DNA from 3 places in the Methylocystis sp. Uni0008 genome. Region 2 is predicted to be linked to each of the others. Evidence: riboswitches for the same ligand, from Rfam matches in the RefSeq annotation. Region 2 holds a riboswitch; each other region holds the start of a gene.
The links. A riboswitch is a leader RNA that binds a small molecule or an ion and turns the genes downstream of it on or off. The one in region 2 is predicted to bind fluoride.
Positions count from the first base shown of each region.

Region 1 (7,922 bases), on a different replicon from region 2:
TGAAGGTCAGAATCGGCAAGGAGATGACGAGACCAAGCACGCGCGGCGCGATGAGCACCTCGGTGGGGGAAAGTCCCATCACCATCAGCGCGTCGATCTCCTCGCGCATTTTCATCGAGCCGAGTTCTGCGGTGATCGCTGAACCTGATCGGCCGGCGATCATGATCGAGGTGAGCAGCACGCCGAGTTCGCGCAAGACAAGAATGCCGATCAGGCTCACCGAGTAGCTGGACGCGCCGAACTTGAGCAATTGAAAGATGCCCTGCTGCGCGACGATGCCGCCGACCAGCACGTTGATCAGCACGATGATCGGGACGCTGCGAAAGCCGACAAGTTCGATTTGTGCGACGAGCGAGGTCAGCCTGAACCGCTGCGGGTTGGCGGCCACATAGATCATCGACGAGACGAATTCGCCGAGAAAGCTGACGCCGCGATAAAATTCGTGAAGCGCGTCCACCATCGACTCGCCGAGGTCCGCAAGCAGAGCGAAGATGATGTTCAACCGCGGCCGCGAGGGCTCAACGAAGGCGCGATAATGCGTTTCTTCGAGCAGGGTCAGATATTCGGGGCGCACATGTTCGAGCGCCACGGCGACGTCGCGCCGCGCGAGTTCATGGCGCGCGCGATTGATCAGCCAGGCGCCGGCCGTGTCGAGTTGCGAGACCTGGGAGAGATCCAGGACGACCATTCGGTCGCGACGCGCCTCTTCGTCGATGCGACGGCCCTCTTCCTCGAGTCGCTGCGAGGCCACGAGAACCCAGTCGCCGGACAGCGCCAGGCGCACGCCATCCGCAACCGGCTGGCGCGTGACTTTCGGCGGACGCTGCATCGCGACGACGGTCATCGGGCATCGCTCCGCGCTGGCGTCAACAATCGGCACATCGATGGCGTCATCCTATCCGCCGATTATGGCGCGCCGCCGACGCCGAGAGGCGCGCGCCGCTTGCAAAACCGTCATAACTTCGTGAATTGGCGTCAGCAAGCGCGCCGGCGCACATCGGCGCGCCAAGCGCGCGGCGCGCGCTAAGAGCGCCGGAGAGACATGTGAAGCGAAATTTATCAGTCGCCGTAGAGACTTATCCGATCGCCGGCCGCTTCGTGATTTCCCGCGGCGCCAAGACCGAAGCCGTCGTCGTGACGGCGACTTTGACCGAGGGGGACGGCGTCGGGAGGGGCGAATGCGTGCCTTACGCCCGCTACGGCGAAAGCGTCGACAGCGTCGTCGCGGCAATTGAAAGCGCGCGCGACGCTCTCGAAGCCGGGGCCGATCGAGACGCTTTGCAGCGCCTGATGCCGGCCGGGGCCGCCCGCAACGCCGTCGATTGCGCGCTGTGGGACCTCGAGGCCAAGCTTTCAGGCGTCCCGGCCCACATCGCGGCCGGTTTTGGGACGCTCGCGCCGCTCGTGACGGCCTACACTCTCTCGGTCGGCGCGCCGGACGAGATGCGCGCCGCGGCGGAGAAAGCCGCGGGCCGGCCATTGTTGAAAATCAAGCTCGCCGGAGAGGGCGATGAGGCGCGCCTCGGTGCGGTCCGCGCCGGCGCGCCAGATTCGACTCTCATCGTCGACGCCAATGAATCATGGGACGCGGAAAGCCTCGTCCGCCGGCTCGCCGTCTGCGCCGATTTCGGCGTCGCGCTCGTCGAGCAGCCTCTGCCGGCGGGTCGCGACGAGGCCCTCGCGTCCGTAGCGCGCCCTGTGCCGATCTGCGCCGACGAGAGCGTGCATGACCGCGCCTCCCTCCCGCCGCTGAAAGGCCGTTACGACGCAATCAACGTCAAGCTCGACAAGACCGGGGGCCTCACCGAAGCGCTGGCGCTTGCGCGCGCGGCGCAGGAATTGGGCTTCTCTGTAATGGCGGGCTGCATGGTGGGAACGTCGCTTGCCATGGCGCCGGCCGTCCTGGTGGGGCAGACGGCCGCCTACGTCGATCTCGACGGGCCGCTGCTTCTCGCCCGCGACCGTAATCCTCGCCTGTCCTACGAGGGCTCGACGCTCATGCCGCCCGCGCCGGAGCTCTGGGGATAGCGAGGCCGTCGCCGCTGGACTCATTGACCTATAGCTCGGTCGTCAACTAAAATTTAACCGATGGGGATGGGGTTCCCCCGATAACCGCCGAATGGCTGATGACTCCTACGAACTGGCCGCCACGCTCTTCGATCGCTGGCGCGGTGTAGGAGTGTGCTCTTGCGAGAAGCGCCAGCAGCCCGTCGTGCGCCAGCCGGCCTGCGCCCTGGCCGAAGGCTCCCCACCGCCGTGCGCATGGGCGCGATTCGGCTCTGGACACGCCGCCGCCTGTTGTTCTGCGTGGCTCCAATCGCGCTTCTCGTCGCCGGCTGCGCGCCGACCGCGCAACTGGAGCGCGCGCAATTTCTCGGCCCGCCGGCCATGGAGCGCACGCTCGCGAGATCCGGTCTCAAGCCCGCAGACGAAACCAGCTGGCCGCATGAGGAATGGTGGCGCGCCTTCTGCAGCGCCGAACTCGACGCCGTCATCGACAAGGCGCTGCACGACAATCAGAGCCTCAGAAAAGCCGAAGACTCGCTGCGCGCAGCCGACGCGCTCGTGCAGGTCGCCGGCGCGCGGCTTCTGCCCGAGGTTCAGGCGACCTTCGGCATGCGGCAGTCGCGCAATCCGCTGCATGGCGTCGTCGCCTCCTACAATCCGGCGCAAGGCGGATTGCAGAAGACCATGGCCTTCATCAATCCGCTCGTCCTGACCTATGAGCTGGATTTCTGGGAGAAGAACCGCGCGATTCTGGACGCCGCGATCGGCGAGTCCGCCGCCCAGGAGGCCGAACTGGAGCAGGCGCGGCTGCTGCTGACCGCTTCGGTCGCGCGCGCCTATCTTCGCGGCTACGCCGCGGCGCGCCAGCTCGAGGTCGCGAAAGCTTTGACGCGCATGCGCCGCGACCTGGTTTCGCTTGCGGACGCCCGCTATCGCGCCGGGCTCGACTCGCTCGATGGGGTGCAGATCGCCCGCGCCGAATACGAGAACGCCGTCCGCCGCGAAGCCGCTGTTCAGGCGTTTCTGACGCTGCAGAAGGATGCGCTCGCCCGTCTCATGGGCGAAGGTCCCGACGCGGCGCAGGATCTTTACACAGCGCGACGAGCCCCGACGCCGGCCGCGCCGCCACTGCCACGCAGCCTCCCGATCGAACTCCTCGCGCATCGGCCGGATCTCGTCTCGGCGATGCGCCGCGCCGAAGCGGCGGCCGCGCGCGTTCACGTCGCCAAGACGCTTTTTCTTCCCTCGATCGATCTCGCGATCACCGGCGGTTTCGAGGGTTCGGTGACCTCGACGAAAATCAGCAAGCTCGCAGGGTATCTGTTCACGCCTTCGGCGATCGGCTACGCGGTGTCCCCCACCCTGCGCCTCCCGATTTTTCAGGGGGGCCGGCTCAGCGGAAATCTGGAGTTTCAGCGGGCCGACTATGATCAGGCGGTCGACTCCTATAACGAGACGCTGCTGCAGGCCGCCCAGCAGGTCGCCGACGCCGTCGCCAATCTCAAGCGCGCGGGCGCAGAATATGAGGCGCAGAACCGTTTGCTGCGCGCAGCGCGCGCGCAATTTGATCTCGCGCAGTCGCGACTGCGCGACGGTTTGAAAGATCGCCGCGAAATCCTCGCGGAGCGGACCGATCTTCTCGAAGCCGGCTTTGGACAGCGCGCGCTGGAAGGCGACAGGCTCGTCGCCGCCGTCGACCTTTACCAGGCCCTCGGCGGCGGTTATGCCGGCGGTCCGCCGCCGGCGGCGCCCAAACCCGCGCCTGAAAACGATCCGCTGACGCCCGCCGTCGACGTGATTCAGTCGCTTGGCGGCGGCTGAGCGGCCATAGAAGAACGCGAAACGATCGATGGCGCTTTCCCGAAAGAGCATCCGCTCCCGCAGAGAGTTTCTGCTCAAGATCGTCATTGCGGCGGTCTTGGTCGGCGCGCTGATCGCCCTCTCGCGATGGTATTTCCATGAGCGCGACTGGGTGACGACCGACAACGCCTTCGTCACAGGCAACATCATTCCGGTCAAGGCTGACGCGACCGGCGTGGTCGCCGCCGTTCTCGCCGAGGAAACGCAGCAGGTGAAGAAGGGCGACGTGCTCGTTCGCCTCGATGGCCAACGCGCGAGAGCGGCGCTCGCGCAGGCCGAAGCCGAACTGGGTCGCGCCGTCCGGGCCGTGGGCGCGCTCTACGCGCAGCGCCGCCAGGTCTGCCAGAAGGTCATCTCGCGCGCCGCCGTCCGGGATAGGACGCGTCATGACCTCGCAAGATACAGGCAGGCGGCGGCGACCGGCGCCTCGTCCCGACAGGTGTTGCAGAACGCCGAGGATCAGCTCGCCGCGCAGGAAGCCGATCTGCGCGAGGCGCAGTCGGAATATCAGGCGATCGAGGCGCGGGTGGTCGGCGTCACGCGCCTGAATCATCCGGACATCGAGGCCGCCAAGGCGAGATACACCGACGCCTATATCGAATACGTGCGCCAGAATATCCGGGCGCCGGCGACCGGCTACGTCGCGAAGCGCCGCGTGCAAGTCGGCGATCGGGTGCGCCCAGGCGATTCGATTCTCAACATCGTGCCGCTCGATCACCTCTGGGTCGAAGCGAATCTCTGGGAAAACAGAATGGCGCGGGTCCGTCCCGGACAGCCGGCGATCATCAAGGTCGATCTCTATGGATCGAACCAGATCTATCACGGCGAAGTGGCGGGACTCGTTCCGGGCTCTGGCGCCGTCTTCGCGACGCTTCCGCCCGACAACGCCACCGGCAACTTCATTCGAATCGTTCAGCGCATTCCGGTGCGTATCGCCTTGCGCGCCGACGAACTCGAGCAGCAGCCTCTGCGGCCTGGCCTGTCGACGGACGCCTCGATCGACGTATCGGGCCCGCTGCAATCTCCCAATCGCTCGATCGTCAAGACGACGACCAATGAATACCTCACCGACGTCTATGACAAGGATCTCGCAGAAGCGAAGGCGCGAGCCGACAAGATCGTCAAGGACAATGCGCTCGGCGCATCGGATGACGGCGTCGCCTGCACAGCCGCAGAATAGACCGCGCGAGGTCAATTTCGACCCGCGCTTGCCTTTTTCGCGCCCTCTATTGGCGAGGCTCGGATGACGCCGTAACATCCGGCCCGGATATTGATTTATCTGATAGGGAGAGCAAGCATGCCGGACGTCAGCGCTAAACCGCCGGTGAGCCAATCTTCGCTGACGCTCTCCTTAGATCCGACGCAGGTGAAAATCGCGCAGCGACTCGAATCGCTGAAGACGAGCGAAAGCGGCCTGACCGCCGCCGAAGCGAAGCGACGCCTCGCCGAGTATGGCCCCAATGCGATCGAGGACAAGACCGAAAGCAAGTGGCGCCGTCTGCTCGCTTATTTCTGGGGGCCCTTGCCCTTTCTCATCGAAGCGGCGGCGATCATCTCCGCCCTTCGCCGCGACTGGCCGGACTTCGCGGTCGTCACCGGTCTTCTCATCTACAACGCCGTCGTCGGATTCTGGCAGGACAACAAGGCGGCGAACGCGCTCGCGGCTCTGAAGAAGAACCTCGCGCCCCGCGCCCGCGTGTTGCGCGAGGGGGAGTGGAGCACGATTCCCGCGGCCGAACTCGCGCCGGGCGATGTCGTCAGCGTCGCCGCAGGTCAGATTATCCCGGCGGATCTCTTGCTGATCGAAGGCGATTATCTGAGCTGCGACCAGGCGGCGCTCACCGGCGAATCGCTGCCCGTGTCGAAGAAGATCGGCGATGACGCCTATTCCGGGGCGATCGCCAAACAAGGCGCGATGACAGGCGTGGTCACGGCGACCGGCGACCGCACGTTTTTCGGCCGCACCGCGAAGCTCGTCGGCGCCGCCGGCGCCGTGTCGCATTCGCAGCGCGCCGTGACCCAGGTCGGCGACTTTCTCCTGTTGCTCGCGTTTTTGCTGGCGCTCGTCCTGATCGGCGCACAGCTTTACCGCGAAGTCATCGCGCCGGATGAATGGAATTGGGACCGCGTCGGGTCCATCGCCCAATATGTGCTGGTGCTGCTGATCGCGTCGATTCCGGTCGCGCTGCCGGCGGTGATGTCCGTGACGATGGCGATCGGCGCCTACGCGCTTTCACTGCAGAAGGCCATCGTTTCGCGCCTGAGCGCGATCGAGGAGCTCGCCGGCGTCGACGTGCTCTGCAGCGACAAGACCGGCACGCTGACGATGAACAAGCTCACCGTGCAAAACGCTATGCCGTTTGGCGCGTTCAAGAGCGACGATGTGCTGCTCTTTGCCGCGCTGGCGACCCAAACGAGCAGCGAAGATGCGATCGACCTCGCCGTGATGGCGGCGCTGCCGGCGCATGATTCGCTTGAAGGCTTCAAGCAGAAGGCCTTCACGCCCTTCGATCCTGTCAGCAAACGCACGATCTCGACGGTCGCCGACGCCGCGGGCGGCATCCGCCATTACGCCAAGGGCGCGCCGCAGGCGATTTCAGCTTTAGTGCGGCCCGACTCGCAAACCCTGCAGCGCTATCAGAACGAGGTGGCCGCGCTCGCCGCCAAGGGCCAGCGCGCGCTCGGCGTCGCCATGTCGGAAGACGGCGCCAGATGGGCGCTCGTGGGATTGATCTCCCTGATGGACCCGCCGCGCGCGGACGCCAAGGCCACGATCGCGGACGCGCGTGCGCTGGGACTCACCGTCAAGATGGTGACTGGCGACGACGTCGCGATCGGGGACGAGATCGCCGCGCAGCTCGGCATGGGATCTCACCTGCTCGTCGCAAGCGACGTTTTCAAAGGTGGCGCGAAAGCCGACGCTCTGCCGCGCAGCGTCGTCGACGCCGTTGAGCGGGCCGACGGTTTCGGCCGGGTGTTCCCGGAGCACAAATTCGAAATCGTCAAGGCGCTTCAGTCCGTCGGACATATCGTCGCGATGACCGGCGACGGCGTGAACGACGCGCCGGCGCTCAAGCAGGCGGATTGCGGCATCGCCGTGAGCGGGGCGACCGACGCCGCGCGCAGCGCGGCCGCGCTGATCCTCACGGCGCCGGGACTGTCGACCATCGTCAACGCGATCCGCGTGTCACGCCAGATTTTCCAGCGCATCGAAAGCTATATCTACTACCGGATCGCCATGACGCTCGACATCATGATCGTCGTCGTGGCGTCGATCGTGTTTTTCGAATTCCAGCCGCTCACCGCCATCATGATCGTCGCGCTCGCGCTCCTCGACGACATTCCGATCATGACCATCGCCTACGACAATGTCCCCGTCGCGCCGCAGCCGGTAAGATGGGATATGCCACGCATCTTCGTTTTCGCTTCGCTGATGGGGCTGCTCGCCGTGGCCGAGACCTTCGGCTTTTTGCTGATCGGCCTGCGCTGGATGCTCGACGAGACGCTGCAGGCGATGATCCCGATCGATCCGGGTCAGTTGCAGACGCTGCTATTCCTGCAGCTCGCGGTCGGCGGCCATTTATTGCTCTTCAGCGTGCGCACGAAAAAGGCGATCTTCGCGCCGCCCTATCCAAGCGCCAGGCTGTTCTGGGCGATCGTGGCGACCCAGGTCGTCGCGGTGCTGCTCTGCCTCTACGGCGTCGGCTTCGACGCCGTGCCGGGCGCAGCGATCGTCGGCGTATGGGTTTACTGCCTTCTCTGGGTCGTCGCAGCGGAGATCGTGAAGGCCATTTACTGGCGCCTGGCCGGGCGGCGCGATAAGAGCCTGGCCGCGGTGCACGTCGCTCTCGCCGGTTGAAGGAGGCCGACGGGCGAAGGAGGCAGAGCACATGAATTTCAGCAAGAAGTTCCGCATCGCGCCAGACTCTGACGTCGATCTTGGATCGATCGACCCGGGCTTTCATGGCGACTACGCTAACGACGTCGACGCGGCTCAGGAGTTACAGCGCAATCTCACGCGCATCACCGAGCTGCAGCGAAAACTCTATGCAGAC
Region 1 covers NZ_CM166370.1:2,554,436-2,562,357, reverse strand. Annotated here, with positions in the region: gene AC0X69_RS12760 (MlaE family lipid ABC transporter permease subunit) at 1-844, opposite strand, end outside; gene dgcA (N-acetyl-D-Glu racemase DgcA) at 1,045-2,028, shown strand; fluoride riboswitch at 2,082-2,143, shown strand; gene AC0X69_RS12750 (efflux transporter outer membrane subunit) at 2,188-3,828, shown strand; gene AC0X69_RS12745 (HlyD family secretion protein) at 3,857-5,047, shown strand; gene AC0X69_RS12740 (plasma-membrane proton-efflux P-type ATPase) at 5,165-7,726, shown strand; gene AC0X69_RS12735 (polyphosphate kinase 2 family protein) at 7,758-7,922, shown strand, end outside.
Region 1: linked by a shared signal. The riboswitch ahead of AC0X69_RS12750 (efflux transporter outer membrane subunit) and the one ahead of AC0X69_RS22130 (DHA2 family efflux MFS transporter permease subunit) in region 2 are both predicted to bind fluoride.

Region 2 (7,922 bases):
CTCCTTACCGCGATGGATAGCTGACAAAGAGTTCGAGCAGCTCATTCTCGCCATCGTGCGAAACCTGCCACTGAAAGAACCTAGCGTCCTGACGGTGAAAGGCTTGCGGCGCATTCTCTTGGTCAGCGGTGGAGTCAGCGCACGGATATTCCGCATGCTGAATGACGTGGCGATCGAAGCCATCGAAACTGGCGCCGAACGGATCACCGACGAAGCGCTGGAACGCTACAAACCCGTGGGGGAGGACGAGGCGGCTTTCCAATGATCGACGACGAGGACGACGCTCATAGGCCGTTGCCAGTGGTGCTGAGGCCGGTCGACGACGAGCTGCTCTCGTCGTGGTTGGCGAGGCACGCGGCCTACTATGGGGTGTCCAAGCCGTTTTTCGCCAAATGGCTGATGCCCGGCACACGCAATCTCTCGCTTCTCGACTATCGGCTGGGGTTAGCGCAGGTCGCGCGATTATCTGAAAAACTCCGATGCGATCCGATCGCGCTGATCGAGATGACGTTCATTGAAACGCCAGCAGGTTCCGCCGAATTAATTTGCCGCAACAGAGCGCCGCAGATTTGCCGACCCTGCGCAGACCGGCACGCGCGAGACGGAGCGTCCGGCGCGGTCCCGAAGCATTGGCGAAAAGCCTGGCGCATCACCTGCCCCGCTTGCGGCGCGCCTTTATCGGATACGAGCGAGCGCCCCGATACTGGCGAAACATTGCAGGACACGAGCCCCTTCGCTGATGTGTGGAAAGAAGCTGTTGCCGGCGAGGCAATCGTCGAGCGCTTCCTTCGTGGCGATAACTCGTTCGATTATTCGCCGATCGCGCTCATGCGCGCGCTGCTCGTGCATACGTGGCGGCCATGCGGCGCTAATGGCCGTGAACCTGCAGCCGGATGGGCGCTCGGCACGATCTTTCCCGAATTCGACAATCTTGCGCGGCCAATCAAACGCAGGATCAATCATGCGGCTGTTGCGGCTCTTCCTATCTCGTTCCGCCCGGCGCTTTTGGCTGGCATCTCGCAAGCGATCGCCAATCCCGCCATCGTCAACGCGGTTCGAGATGAGACGACCCTGCGAGGGCGAAGTGCATTCGAGCGCCTATGCGAGACAGCTCGTCTCGAAGCTCAAGCCGCGAAGGAAAGCCATTAAACGTGAGAATATTAAAGGTCGATATTCTCAAGTTTAATGGCTTTTCCGATTCGAAATTGGATATCTCAAGCCAAGATGGCTCCCGACAGCGGTATAAGAATGTCCGACCTGACAACGGAATCGTAGCGACGGCCGCCGGTCGATTTCCGACATGACTCCCCCACACGTCGGACATGAGAATCACGCCCCTATCTCCGTCGCAATCATTCTCAAACGGTCTCTCAGGGCTGCTCCATCAGCTCCTCGGCCGAAAGCCGCGAGAGCGACTGTTTGCGCTTCTTGGACGCGTAGCTTGGATAGGCGAGCCAGACGACTCCCGAGAGCAGGACGAAAGCCATCGCGCCGAACAGAAAGACGTCGTTGAGCGCCAGGATCGCCGCCTGCTGTCGAATGAGCTGCGCCGCGCGGCTCTGCGCGGCGGTGGGCGACATGCCCATCGCCTGCATGCGATCCAGAAACGAGGCGAGCAGATCGAGCGAGGCGAAGCGCCGTCCGCCGAAATGATCGGCGAGATCGAGCTGATGGAACGGCGTTCGGCGGAAGAAGAGAACGCCGAGCAGCGAGATGCCCAGGGCGCCGGCCACGGTGCGCAGCATGGCGAGTTCTTCCGCAGCGCGGATCAGTCGCTCGCCGGCGAGCCCGGTCATGGCGAGCGTCGCAAGCGGCGCAAAGAACATGGCGAGCGAGAAACCGAAAAAGAACATCGGCGTCTTCACGTCGTCGAAATAGGCGTTCTTGTCGTATTGGCCGAGCCAGACAAAGGTCACCGCCAGACCGACGAAGTTGAGGAACACGATCAGTCGCGCGTCGACGTTCCTCGTGATTTCATGCACCACGGCCGCGGCCGCCATCGCCAGAAAGATCATGATCAGATAGACCATGCCGGCAAGCGAGGAGGTGTAGCCGAGCAGCACCTGCAGTTGCACGATGAACACCGAGAGCAGGCCCTGAATCACCAGAAAGCCGACGATCGAACAGAATGTCGCGATGGCGAAGTTGCGATGCAGAAACAGACGCAGGTCTAGCGCGGGCCGCCGCTCTCCGAACTCCCAAAAGACGAACATCGGCAGGGCCAGCAGCACGACGAGCAGCAACCATCCGAGGAGAGGCTCCGCGAACCAGTCGAAATCATTTCCCATGTTGAGGATCGTCTGCACGCCGAGCAGGACCGTGGCGAGCAAAATGAAGCCGATCGTATCGAAGCGCGTCATGCGGCGCTGAAAGCCGCGTCTGTAGAACAGCGCCGAAATGATCGCCGCCACCGGCAATACGACCAGGACGTTGGAATAAAACAGCCAGCGCCAGTCGAAATATTCCGCCCAGAAGCCGCCCATGAACACGCCGATGGTGAAGGGCGCCATGCTCATGACGCCCCAGAAGCCGACGCCGAGCGTGCGTCGGTCATCCGGATATTGCGCAAGCGTCACCGATTGAGCGAGCGGAAGGGCGACGCCGCCGGCAAGACCAAGGAGAAAGCGCATCGGCGCGAAAAACCAGATCGTTTCGCTCGCCGCGCACATCACCGAGAAGATGGCGTAGAAAATGAGCGCGCCGACCAGCACGCGATAGTCGCCAAAGCGTCCGGAGAACCACCGCGACAATGGCAGCCCGAGCGCGATTCCCACCATGTGGTCGGTGGTCGCCCAGGTGCCGAAGCTCGGCGTCACGCCCTGCAGACTGCCGGCGGCATAGGGCGCGAGCACCGTGTAGCCCGGAACGTTCGAGAGCATGACGACATTCGCCGTCCCCGCCGCGCCATTCAGCAGCAGGAATCGCCAGCCTATCATTCGGGCCGGCCTATCCATGATCGCCACCCTCGCTCCGTTCTATAATCGCTACTGGGCGGTATTACGCGACATCAACCGCGGTTGTCGACTAGAGCAACGACGGAGTCCGACACAATGTAGAGCAGGGGTCATCAGCCGCAGGCGGTTGAGCGCGAACTCTATCGCCGGGACAAGGATAACTGAATCGGACCTAAGCCTGTCAATGGTGAAAGTAGCAGGAAGAACATCAGACGGGACGCCATCCTTGGCGAAAGACAGAAAATTGCTCACCGATCACGCAAGCTGCATCTTTGCCGTCTTCATCGGCTAATTGCGTGCCTGTTGTTGGATTCAAAATTGGCGGGTTGATACAGAGGCTTGGCAAAATGGTAACGTGGCTGTTTGCTATTAGTATCAGCCTCAGTCATCTTCGTCCCCGCCATCGTCATCTGCTATTTCATGGTCGGCAAGTCGTTCTGGATCGTATTCCTAGCACTACTTTGGCAGTTTATGTTCGAGGGCTTTGTCGATGAGTCTCTCACAATACGGACATGCCGGGCGAAGAGGTCGAGAATGGCCTGACGAATGGCCGGCATGCTCGGTTGTGGCGGCGGTCCCCCGACTCTTTTTTTTCCGCCCCGCAGCTTTGAGGCGGCGAGACTGGAGGAAGGCGTAGGCGATCATTGTCATTAAGGCGTGTCGATGCAACCCGGTCCAGGACCGACCTTCGAAGTGATCGAGGCCGAGTTCCTCCTTGAGCTGCTGATGCGCCTGTTCACAAACCCACCGGGCCTTGATTGTCGCAGCGAGCTTTTTCAGGCTCACATCGCCCGGCAAGTTCGACACATAGTATTTTTGTTCGCCGGTCGACCGGCGTTCGCCAACGAGCCAGACCTCGTCGCCCGGCGTGCACTGCATACGATTGTCGCGCATGCGGTGTTTATGCCCATCCGCAACGCGAACACGACGTGCAGCGAAGAGACATGTCAGCCGGCCTTTCGTGCCCCGCCGCCAACTGACCTTTTGCCATTTGACGTTGGCCAACGCCGCTTCAGCCGAGACCGGCGGTTGATCAGGGATATGGTATTTGCGGCGCTTCCCTGCTTTTGCGACAGGGAAAACCAAGGCGACGTCAGCCGGGTAGACGTTCTGGCGTCGCGACAGCCCCACCGCCCACAGCAGACCACGCGCGCTCAGCGCCTGACGGAAAGGCCCGCTGGAGCCGTAACCTGAATCAGCAAGGATGCAGCCTCGCGCGCTTGCACCATGCGCTCGGGATCGCTTGCCCAGCTTTCGGGCAGGAAGAGCCGCAGGCCCACCATCACCGGAACCTCGCGCGACGCCAAAGTGAGCGACACCAATGACTGGCAATTGGCGGTCTTTCCAAGGGACGAGGCGTATTGCGGCGCAACGCCGACCGAGTGCGCGCCTTTTTTCGGCAACGCCGTATCGTCGACGATCAACCACGCGTCGGCGCCGCCGACCATCCTATCGGCTTCGGCGAGCAGCGCCTTCTCCAGCGGCGCGGCGTCCCATACGCCGCTGGCGATGAAGTGATGAAGCTGATCGTATCCGACGCCGCCGTCGCGCGCCGCCATCGGCTGCATGCTCTTGCGATCCCCTGCGCCGATCAACCCCGCGACATAAGCCGGGCACATCCGCGCCCGCGTCTTGTGTCGAAGAGCGCTAATAAAAGGCGCCAGCCACCGTTCGAGATCGGACTTCCAGCTCCCCTCCATGGTCGGCCCTCCAAATCGCCGACCTCCTATGAATCACGCAAAACGAACCGACGGAATCTGGAGGGTTGAACGCAGACCAGATGAAGGTGGTTGCAGGCGGGCGGTTGTCGACCAGCGGCTCGCTCGGCCAGTTGTTGGTGTAGGTGACGCGGCTTCCCGGCCGATCCGTGGTCGCGGCCCAAGCGGTCCACCAGAAGAAGGCGCCTAGCGCCCGCCGATTAGCGGCGTCGGCGACAGTGCCGTTCTTCATTGCGTAGTTCTCGCGAAGTTCCGCACTGCGCGGATCGTCGCCGAACAGGCTCTCATAGTGGCTCGAGACGAGGACGATCGCCTGAGCGCGCTCGTCAGAAACAGTGATTGCCCCAGTTGTCGGATCGAACGTGTTTCGCCTCATCATCGGGCGCAGCCGTCCCCGCAGAGAACTCTGCTGCTCCTCGCTGAGATCAGCGTAGCGGCCGGCCGCGAACTCGCGGCGAGCCCAGGCGTCCAGGATGGCGACGAGCTCTCGGTGCTGCCAGTCGGCGGTCCAGTCCGGCGCGACGTAGCCGCCATGGCCCCAGACGGAGCCGAGTTGCATGCCGCCGATCGACTGCCATACCTGCCGGCCGCGCTGGATGTCGTCGATTGTATAGACCGTTCGGCCGCTTTCCGTAACAACGCGCTCCGGCAATGGCGGCGCCTTGACGCTGATTTCACGGCCAATGAGCAAAAGCACGGCGAAGGAAAGCGCCAACAGGGCAACGAGCGAGATCCAGAGTTTACGCGCGCTTTCCACGACGCCCTCCTAGAACTCAACAGCGAAACGGCCGGCGCGGCGCATCTTAAAGGAAAGCGCCCGGCGCGAGTTCAAGAGTCGCCGCTATCTTCCAAACAGGCGCTCTCGGTTCACGTCATCTAGGGAGTTTCTCGGAATCGCCAATACGGGACAAGGCGCTTCGTGTATGACGCGCTCGGTTGTGCTCCCGATGATCGAGTCCAAAGCGCTATCGTGACCATCGGTCTGCATAACGATCAAGTCAGCGCGCATTTCTCCCGCACAAGCAACTATCGTCTCGACGACCTCACCGTCACGGATCTTGAGATTGGGATAATTCGCATCCTGAGTCGGGCGCTCTCGCCCAACGTGCAAAGAGGTGATTTGTGGTTCGCTCCCGAGAGACCGCGCCAAATGTGTTGACAGCTCCAAAGCGCGGCTGACAGGGGTTCTTCCGTCTACCGGCAGCAAGATGCGCGTGAGTGACGCCTCTCCGGTGTTTCGATGCACAAAACCGCTATGGCTCTCGCGCAGAAACAAGGTAGGCGCACGCGTCGATCGCGCCGCCGCCTCGCTCACAGAGCCGCCGAATAAGCGACGAAGCCCTGATTTGCCATGCGTCGTCATCACCAGCAGATCGCAGCTATGCTCGCCGGCGTATGACGATATGCCGTCGGCTGCGTCGGAAGATATCAAGACAGTCTTTTTCGTCGATACGCCCGTAAGCTTCTCGAATTCATCCGACTGAACTCCCGATGGAGCCATTTTCCATTCAGCGGCTAACTCGCGAACCCGCGGAAAATGCGCATCGTCGCGACGTCTGCCGGGAACTTCGACATGCAGCAGATGTAGCGAACTCCTGTTGGCGACGGCGATGCGCAAGGCGTGACAAAACGAAACTATGCTTCCGGAGGTAAAATCGGTTGGATAGAGAATGCTGCGTATCTTGAAGTCCTTGGCTGACATTTAAGACTCTCCTCGTGGGAGCGGCATACGGGATTCTTCTTCCTAGAGATGCAGTAGTGCCGGGGAAAATCATCCTAAAGGACCAGCACGAGAAAAACCGATGAGACCGTTCAAACGGCGGGAAATCGACGGCAAGCTGGGCAAAAGTCGTAGACTGATCAATTAGGCGAGTAAGCTCTTCCTCTTAGGAAAATCAACGGATGGGCGGACCGATTTATCCTCCGAGAAGTAAGGCTTTTGAGCCTATGAGGAGGATCACTTTTCAGGGGTAGACCAGGTGAATGTTCCCAGTCCAATGGCGCGCATGTCCAATTTCGCAGGGGCGGCAATGTGACGAGCTCTCCGCTCGGCTTAATTTCTATTAGTGGCCTGCGCGCACCTTCGTGCCCCTCGCGCCCGTCATCCTGGATGAGCTCAGCAAAAGCCACGAAATGGGGTCAATGGTCAGGTCGAGCGAATCAGCAAACGTGATTTCTACGGAATTCATGCGGAGCTGCGCACGCTTCTTGCGATTCGTCCTACGGCTGAAGAGGCCTGAAGGCTCACGCCCTACAAGTTCATCTGCAAGCTCTCGACAAAAAAGTCGCATGGATTCATGCTTGATCCAGTCAGTGAGTATGAAAGTTCTCGCAGACCGAGAACATGTTTCCGCAGCCCCGGTTGCGCCAGCGCTAGTCGAGCGAGCGCCTGATGCTATCCGGCGTTCGGCCACTGCAGGTCATGCCGTAATATCACAAGTGCGAACGCTCTATAACGCCGAACCTACCAAGGGATATCCTGTTAGGCCGACCATCATAATCAGCGCGGCGCATGGCAACCATCACGTCCTTGATGGTATTATGATTCATTTCCGCTTTCTTGCCTGAAAACGATTGGATGTGTTGTATGATATCGTCCGAGCGCCAATAGTAGGTTCTATTCCCGGCCTCTCGTGCCCTGCGGCTACCAGCCGTAATCCTTTACGGGCGCGTTCGATACCGTCGCCGTCGTTTCCTGTCGAATAGACGACATAAACGGAATACGAAAACTCGGGCGCGCGAGTTACGCGATGCAGACTACCATTAGCAAGGAACGGCTGCACCGTGCCAACGCGGAAATATCCCGAACCGCCGACAGTCAAAATATAGGTGAGGGCGAGCGGGCCCAAGGAAATCGACAAAGGCGGATTGCTCAGGTTTGGGAAAACCGCCTGATGATTGATGGCGAAAGTCGGACCCCAATCAACGAAGACATAATGATTTGGATAGACACGCCCGCGATTGTCCGTGGTGACTTGGATCAGCTTCTCTTCGATCAGAAGCTCACATACGAGATCTGGCCTTTGCGGTGGGTTATACAGAACTGCGAGATCGAGCGAACCTTCTTGGACGCGCTCGAGCAACCGCGCGGGCGTATCGACTTCAGCTCTTATTGCAATCTCTCGACATTCGGAGCGCATCCATATGAGCCAATCAGCTAGGAGCGGATACCACAAGCTGAGTTCGCCACCCACGCTGACGCCGCTCTTACGCCCTGAAGGGAGAGTCACATGCCGGCGCGCGCCCTCCC
Region 2 covers NZ_JBXEJH010000003.1:67,681-75,602, reverse strand. Annotated here, with positions in the region: gene AC0X69_RS22145 (TniB family NTP-binding protein) at 1-265, shown strand, start outside; gene AC0X69_RS22140 (TniQ family protein) at 262-1,149, shown strand; partial or broken gene AC0X69_RS22135 (chemotaxis protein CheB) at 1,237-1,326, opposite strand; gene AC0X69_RS22130 (DHA2 family efflux MFS transporter permease subunit) at 1,371-2,936, opposite strand; fluoride riboswitch at 3,052-3,111, opposite strand; partial or broken gene AC0X69_RS22125 (IS701 family transposase) at 3,411-4,642, opposite strand; gene AC0X69_RS22120 (hypothetical protein) at 4,602-5,369, opposite strand; gene AC0X69_RS22115 (universal stress protein) at 5,514-6,374, opposite strand; gene AC0X69_RS22110 (LysR family transcriptional regulator) at 7,219-7,922, opposite strand, start outside.

Region 3 (7,922 bases), on a different replicon from region 2:
CGCGTTGGTGGCAGGCACGATTGGCGGCACAGTCGGATTTGGCAGCGCCGTCATTCTTATCCCCATTTGCGTATATTATTTCGGGGCATCTCCCACAGTCCCAATCCTCACAGTCGCGGCGCTCCTTGGTAATCTCTCCCGCGCGGCCTTTTCCTGGCGTGAGACGGATTGGCTGGCGTGCGGCGTCTACGTGGCGGGCGCCCTCCCTTCGGCCATCCTTGGCGCGCTGATATTCATTGAAATCGACGCAGCACTCATTCACCGGCTCTTGGGCTTGTTCATTCTGTTGATGATCCCTGCGTCGCGCCTGATGGCGAGATTCGCCAAGAAAGTAATGCTTTGGCAGCTATTCCCAATTGGCGTCGCGATGGGATTGCTGTCGGGCGTCGTTGGCACAGTGGGGCCAATCAATGCGCCGTTTTTCCTTGGCTATGGCCTCGTGAAGGGCGCTTATCTCGCCACAGAGGCGTTGGGCGCCGCCGCGGTCCACTTAACCAAATCGCTCGTGTATGGCCGATTTGACGCTATTGACCCTGTTTCTCTTGCGACTGGATTGACGATCGGGATGGCGCTGATCGGCGGTTCCTACCTTGGTAAGCAGATCGTCAATCGCATCGATGCCACCCGCTTTCGGAACCTGCTCGAGCTGATGCTCGCGGTGGCAGGGAGCTTGATGCTGTTGGGATATTGATCCTGTGTCTTTCCATAGGCGCGTGGGTTTCGTTCGAATATCGCGGGGCTTGCTCGCAAGCTCCGCTTCATAGTCCGAAGGATGTCCGCCATCGACCGGGCTCTGGCTCACATTCTTGGTTGAACAACATAAGGAGGACGGAACATGGCGGCAGTTTGGGCGCAAGTCGCGATGGTGTTTGGTCTGGCGCTGGTCGCCAGTCTGATCGCGCATCGCTATCGTTTTTCAACGGCACTGGTGGAAATTATCGTTGGCATGGTCGCGGGCTCCATCCTGGCCGCAATTGGCGGCTATGCCGCTTTCTCCGTTCAGGAGCCGTGGGTGAAAGCCTTCGCCGGCATTGGGGCGATATTCCTCACCTTCCTTGCTGGCGCCGAACTTGATCCAGACGTTTTCCGGATGAAGTGGAAAGAGGCCGCCGCCATCGGCGTGGCGAGCTTCCTCCTGCCTGCAATCGGGTGCTGGGCGGCCGCGCATTACCTGCTCGGCTGGGAAAGCTCCCCCGCCATTCTCGCCGGCATCGCGCTTGCGGCCACGTCGGTCGCTGTCGTCTACACAGTGATGATGGAATATGGCTTCAATCGCGTTGAGTATGGAAAGACGATTCTCGCCGCCTGCTTCATTACCGACCTCGGCACTGTGGTGACTCTTGGGCTCGTCTTTGCGCCGTTCACTTGGAAGACGCTGCTATTCATGGCCATACTCGCCGCGGCGTTCATCGGCCTGCCGAAAATCACGCCACGCGCTTACGCGCTCTTTGGCGGCAAGCCGTCGGAATTCGAAGCGAAGTTTTTGCTTTTCTGCTTGATGGCTCTTGGCGCTCTTGCCGTCTGGGCGGGGAGCGAGGCTGTTCTGCCAGCCTATCTCGTCGGCATGGCCCTCGCGGGAAGCGTGGGGCGCGACGCTGCACTCATCAAGCGTCTCCGCACAATTACGATCGGTCTGTTGACGCCATTCTATTTCATCCGCGCAGGCTATTTCGTGTCGATTCCTGCCGTGCTGATGGCGCCGTTCGGAGTGATCGCTCTCATCGCCGTTGAGATCGCGACCAAGATCGTCAGTGTCTATCCGGTCGCCAAAGCCTTTAAGGCGCCGCATAAGGACGCGATGTATACAACTCTCCTGATGGCGTCCGGTCTGACCTTTGGCACGATTTCGGCGCTCTTTGGGCTCTCCAACAAGATCATCGACGACGGACAATATTCGACGCTTGTCGCAGCCATCATCGGCACGGCTATCATTCCGACTTTGATAGCCAACAGATTCTTCCTGCCGCGTCATTTGTTGCCAAAAGACGAGGCCGAATTGCACACACCAGCACACGAAGCCGAGGTCGAGGAAGCGTTGGATGACTCCGAAGTCCGTTCTTAGCAACTGCCGAGAAGTGATCAGCGGCGATCCTAATTGCGGCTTGCGCTCGTCGACCTATGTTTCGAGCGTGATGACCTCAATCTTTGACGCGAAAGCTGGCGCTTCCAGTTCTGGAACGGTCGACCACGCGCTATCCAAGCGCACGGGCAAATGAGGAGCTAAGCCCTGTCCCACCAGTTTAATCGCCTCAGTTACCAGCTGAAACGTGGCGTTGATGCTTGGCGGGTTTCCTGCAGATAATCGCGACGCGCGATCCGCGCGTAGCAAAAGTCGCGAAATAAGCTGACGTTGAGAGGGAAGGAATCATGTCTAGAATCGAATCGGTTCGCGCGCTCGAAATCCTCGACTCCCGAGGTAATCCTACGATCCGGGTGCAATTATCTCTGGATGACGGGGTAGTCGCGACCGCCTCCGTGCCTTCAGGCGCGTCCACGGGCGAGCACGAAGCGGTGGAGCTACGAGACGGGGAATCTCGTTTCGGCGGTAAGGGCGTTCGCAAAGCCATTGAGAACGTGCATGAGGTGATCGCTCCGGCGCTCAAGGGTCAAGATCCCACCCGCCAAGCTGAAATTGACGCCTTGTTGCTGGCGCTCGATGGAACTCCGAACAAAGCCAAACTCGGAGCAAACGCGATACTCGGCGTTTCGATGGCCGTCGCCAGGGCTGCAGCTCTCGCCTCCCGGCTGCCGCTTTATGCTTATCTAGGTGGCCCAGGAGCAACGCGCCTGCCGGTTCCCATGATGAACATCATTAATGGCGGCAAGCACGCCGACAATTCGGTAGATTTTCAGGAGTTCATGGTGATGCCGGTCGGGGCCTCAACCTTTGCGGAGGCGCTGCGCTACGGGACTGAAACCTTTCACGCATTGGCGAGGATTCTGAAAAAAAAGGGCTACGCAACCTCGGTTGGCGATGAAGGCGGATTTGCCCCAAACCTCGAAAGCAACGAACAGGCGTGCGAGATAATTGTCGAAGCAATTTGCGCAGCAGGCTACGAGCCAGGACGCGACATTGCCCTCGCACTCGATCCCGCTGCAAGTTCATTTTGGACGAGCAATGGGTACGACCTTGCAAAGTCTGGCCAGGGACGCAAAACCAGCGACGAAATGATCGCGCTTTATCAGGGCTGGGTTGAGGCTTTCCCCATCGTTTCAATCGAAGATGGATTAGATGAAAACGACTGGTCCGGCTTTGCGCGCCAGACCGCGGCGCAAGGTCATCGAATCCAAGTCGTCGGCGACGACATTTTCGTGACCAATCCCGCTTTCATTCGTCGCGGCATCGCAGAGAAAACAGCCAACGCCGTGTTGATCAAACTGAATCAAATCGGAACGCTCAGCGAGACGATGCAAGCAATTGCGCTATGCCGCGAGGCCGGATGGAACTATGTCATTTCGCATCGCTCCGGCGAAACGGAGGACACATTTCTTGCTGATTTTGCCGTGGCGATGGGCGGCGGCCAGATCAAGACTGGCTCTGCCTGCCGTAGCGAACGCGTAGCCAAATACAATCGCCTTTTGGAAGTCGAGTCGGAACTCGGGAAAGCTGCTGTGTTCAAGTCGCCGTTCGCATCAAATAGCAGCTCCCTTGACTGAACCCGCGCTCTCAAACCCGCGCATCCGAAGCCAGACTCGTTCGCCGCATTCGCGTAACTAGAGACTGCGACTCTCGCTCTTGCCTCGCAAGAAAACCAACACCGCCCGAGATCTTATTAAAATCGCGCATAGGATGGAGCTCAAAATCAACAGGAGCTATTCAAAGCTCATCTGGATTGTTGTGATCGTCCGGTCGAATGGACCCGTCGGCGCATAGCAGAATGGGTTTGTCGCTACTGGTGCGTCTTTACAGTGCCTGTGGCCGCCGTCCCATTCATATCCCGCCGCTTCCATGCAAGCGGTGATTGCGTTGTGAATGATCGAGGGATCAGCGCCGCGTCGCGCTTCGGGGTGCGCCGACTCCCCTTCCAACTCACAAGCGGACGTCTGAACCTGTTGAGCCTTAAAGAATGAGACGGCGCTTCCAGCCAAAATGATTTCCAAAACACCTATGACGATGGCGCCCCCGGCCAGGGCCGCTATCGCCTTAGCCGTGCTCGTGACGAAGCGAATGTTAATGAAATAGAGGCCACCTAACGCCAACAGGCCACAACCAAGGACCAGGGCGAATGGAACGACAAAAATTGCGAGATCTTGATTCACGACATGACTCCTACTCTCTGCGCTCACGAATGCTCGCGGCGCCAGTTCGTAGGAGTCATCAGCCTTTTGGCGGTTTGTCGGGGGGGGGGGGGGACTCCATCCCCAGCACCAAGACTTAAACGATGACGCGCTAGGCCGTCAATAATTTCCGATAGCAGCATCTGGCGCGCTCGGTGGACTCTATGCTGTCTTAATCGAAGCGGGGCACACTTTGCATCTGGACTATATAGAGGTAGCGAGCGAGCCTTATGGCGGTCGAATTGGTTAGTTGTCGCCGTCAGTGAAGGCAAAGCTCCGCACCTTCTTAGCGTTGGCGGCATAATGGCAAAGCAAGCGCTCAGCTATGGGAGGAAGCGTTATGTTGACACGTCTCCGTGGCGGCTATGTCATTGATCCGGTCAACGGAACCGATGCTATGGGCGACCTCTGGTTTGAGGACGGCAACATCATCGCGCCGCCACAAGACTGCAAGGCGGACCAGGAATATGACGTCTCCGGGCAAGTCGTCATGGCTGGCGCGATCGATATCCATTCACATATCGCCGGCGGAGGCGTGAATACGGCGCGCCTCTTGATGCCGGAGTCGCACCGCGCGCATCGTCCGCGACCCAAGGGAACGCCGCTTTCCGACGTCGGCTGGACGGCTTTCGAGACGGGTCGCCTTTACGCCCAGTTAGGATACACCACGGTCATTGAACCTGCGATCCTTCCCCATCACGCTTTGCACGCCCATCTCGAGCTCGCCGACATCCCGATTATCGATAAGGGCTTTCTGGCCGTTCTCGGCAACGATGACTTCCTGTTGAGCGCCCTTCGTGATCGAGAAGGCGAGACTGCAATCGTCGATTACATCGGCGCGACGCTGGAATCGACCCGAGCGATTGGCATCAAATGTGCAAATCCCGGCGGCGTCTGCGCCTGCAAGCAAAATCTTCGCACCTTCTCACTAGACGACAAGGTGCCGGAATATGGGGTCTCTGCGCGCGATATTTTTACGCGCTTGCAACGCGCGGTGGCCGCGACAGGGATACCTCACCCTCTGCATTTGCACATGAGCAATCTCGGCCTTGCAGGAAACGTCGAAACCGCGCTTGCAACCATCGACGCGGCGCAGGGCTTGCCGCTGCATCTCGCGCACGCGCAATTCTATTCCTATGGCAAGGAAGGAAAGAATGGTTTCTCGTCCGCAGCCGCCCGATTCGCCGAGAAGATCAACGCCAATAAGAATGTCACCATGGACGTCGGCCAGGTGATGTTTGCCGACACGGTGACGATCTCGACCGATGTCATGAAACAGTTGAACAGCCTGCCCGGCGGTCGTCCGAAGAAAGGCGTGATTTTTGACGGGGACAGCAATGGCCTGGGCGTGGTGCCCTATTCCTATCGCGTCTCCGATTTTTTCAACGCCGTGCAATGGGCCGCGGGGCTAGAACTATTCTTGCTGACCGACGATCCGATGCGTGTGTTCTTCACGACGGATCATCCAAACGGCGCGCCATTCACGACCTATCCGGAAGTTTTCGCCTTGTTGATGAGCGCCGACAAACGCACGCAGTGGATGTCGCGCTTACCGGCGGAGGTGTTGGAGATGACCAGTTTGCCCTCAATCACGCGGGAATACACCTTATACGAAATCGCTACCATGACGCGTGCCGCGCCGCGCAAGCTTTACGGGTTCAAGGATCGCGGAGAACTCGGAACCGGCGCGGTCGCCGATATCGCGGTCTATAAGCCGCAAAGGGACAAAGCGGCGATGTTCCGCAACGCAGCCTATGTCTTCAAGGATGGCCAACTCGTTGTACGCGATGGCGAAGCGCAGCGCTTTACGCGCGGAAAAACATTGTTTGTCCACCCGGATTACGATCGCCAGATCAACAAACGCCTCGACGCCTATTATAACGACCTTTACGGCCTTCCGCGCTCCATGTTCGAGGTGCCAGACAAGGCGCTTCCGAATAGGAACTTTTTTGCGAAGTTCCCTGCGACAACTGACGGCTAAACTGATCTCGAAGCAGGGCCCACAAGGCGGTTCGACGAGTTTCGTGCTTGCGAGTATCTCTTCATGCTCCTCAGATTCCCCACCGGCGCACAAACCATGTTTTCACAAAATAGGTGATCACGCCATAGGCGAGCAGCGTAGCCGCCAGGATGAGCCAATACAACGGAGGCAACGGTGTGAACTTTAATGCTTCCCCCATTGGGGTAAACGGCAGGATGGCGCCGACCCCGCAAATAATCGCCGAAGTGGCGATGAGCGCGGGGCTCGCGCGACTTTCGATGAAAGGAATTTTTGCTGTGCGGATAACATGAATGATGAGGGTTTGACTCAGCAAGGATTCCACAAACCAACCCGTTTGAAACAATGAGGGATGGTTCCAACCATCGAACAGATTGAGCATGACAAAAAATGTCGTGTAGTCGAAGATCGAACTGACTGGCCCGATAAACACCATGAACTTGAAAATATTATCGATGTCCCATTTCCGCGGGACCGCGAGATAATCCTCGTCGACATTGTCCGTCGGGACCGCCGTTTGCGAGAAATCGTAAAGGAGGTTGTTCGCGAGAACCTGAATCGGCAGCATGGGCAAGAACGGAAGGAACAGGCTTGCGCCGAGAACGCTGAACATGCTGCCGAAGTTCGAACTCGCGCCCATCTTGACGTATTTGACGATATTTCCAAAAACCTTCCGGCCTTCCAACACGCCTTGTTGAAGCACCAACAGGCTCTTTTCCAAGAGGATGATATCCGCCGACTCTTTGGCGATGTCCACGGCGGTATCGACGGAGACGCCAACGTCAGCGGCCTTGAGCGCGAGACTGTCGTTGATCCCGTCGCCAAGGAAGCCGACCACATGGCCTTTGGAATGCAGCGCGCCGACAATGCGCGCCTTTTGCTCTGGCGACACCTTGGCGAAGACGGTGACCGTCTCGGCTAAATCGGCCAAAGCCGTGTCACTGAGTTCATCAATGTCGGGGCCAAGAGCGATATGATCTACTTCTAGACCGACTTCACGGCAAATCTTGCGCGTAACGATCTCATTGTCGCCCGTGACAATTTTCACTGCGACTCCCGCCTGATTGAGCGCTGTTATTGCGGCGTCGACGCTTTCCTTTGGCGGATCGAGAAAGGCGACAAAGCCCAGAAGCGTGAGTACAGTTTCATCCTCGATCGAGTAGCTTGCTTTTGGACGGGCGATCTCCTTATAGGCGACGGCGACGACCCGGAGCCCGTCTTCGTTGAGCGCCCTGGACTTCGCCAGCGCATCCGCCCGCCGGCCCGCACTCAAGGTTACTACCTTGCCGTCAATTTCATAATATTTGCAGATCGAGAGGACTTCCTCGACCGCACCCTTGCAAATCAGCACATGATTGCCGGATCCGGGCGATCGAAGACGATAGAGCCTTCTAAGCAGGCGTGTGAATTCTTGGCGCGCAAACATCCAGCCGCGGTCGTCGCGAGAAAGCACCACGGAGAGGCGTCTACGAACAAAATCAAAGGGAATTTCATCAATATTCTTATAATGGCGCTGCAACAGAAGCTTGTGATCGAGTTCGACATGCTGGAGCACCGCGACATCGAGCTGGCTTTTCAAGCCGGATTGAAAATGACTGTTCAGATAGGCGAATTCCAACACCCGCTCGCTGTCGTCGCCTCGCAT
Region 3 covers NZ_CM166370.1:205,797-213,718, forward strand. Annotated here, with positions in the region: gene AC0X69_RS01005 (sulfite exporter TauE/SafE family protein) at 1-691, shown strand, start outside; gene AC0X69_RS01010 (cation:proton antiporter) at 836-2,062, shown strand; gene eno (phosphopyruvate hydratase) at 2,368-3,657, shown strand; gene AC0X69_RS01020 (hypothetical protein) at 3,814-4,260, opposite strand; fluoride riboswitch at 4,303-4,373, opposite strand; gene AC0X69_RS01025 (formylmethanofuran dehydrogenase subunit A) at 4,619-6,259, shown strand; gene AC0X69_RS01030 (HAD-IC family P-type ATPase) at 6,330-7,922, opposite strand, start outside.
Region 3: linked by a shared signal. The riboswitch ahead of AC0X69_RS01020 (hypothetical protein) and the one ahead of AC0X69_RS22130 (DHA2 family efflux MFS transporter permease subunit) in region 2 are both predicted to bind fluoride.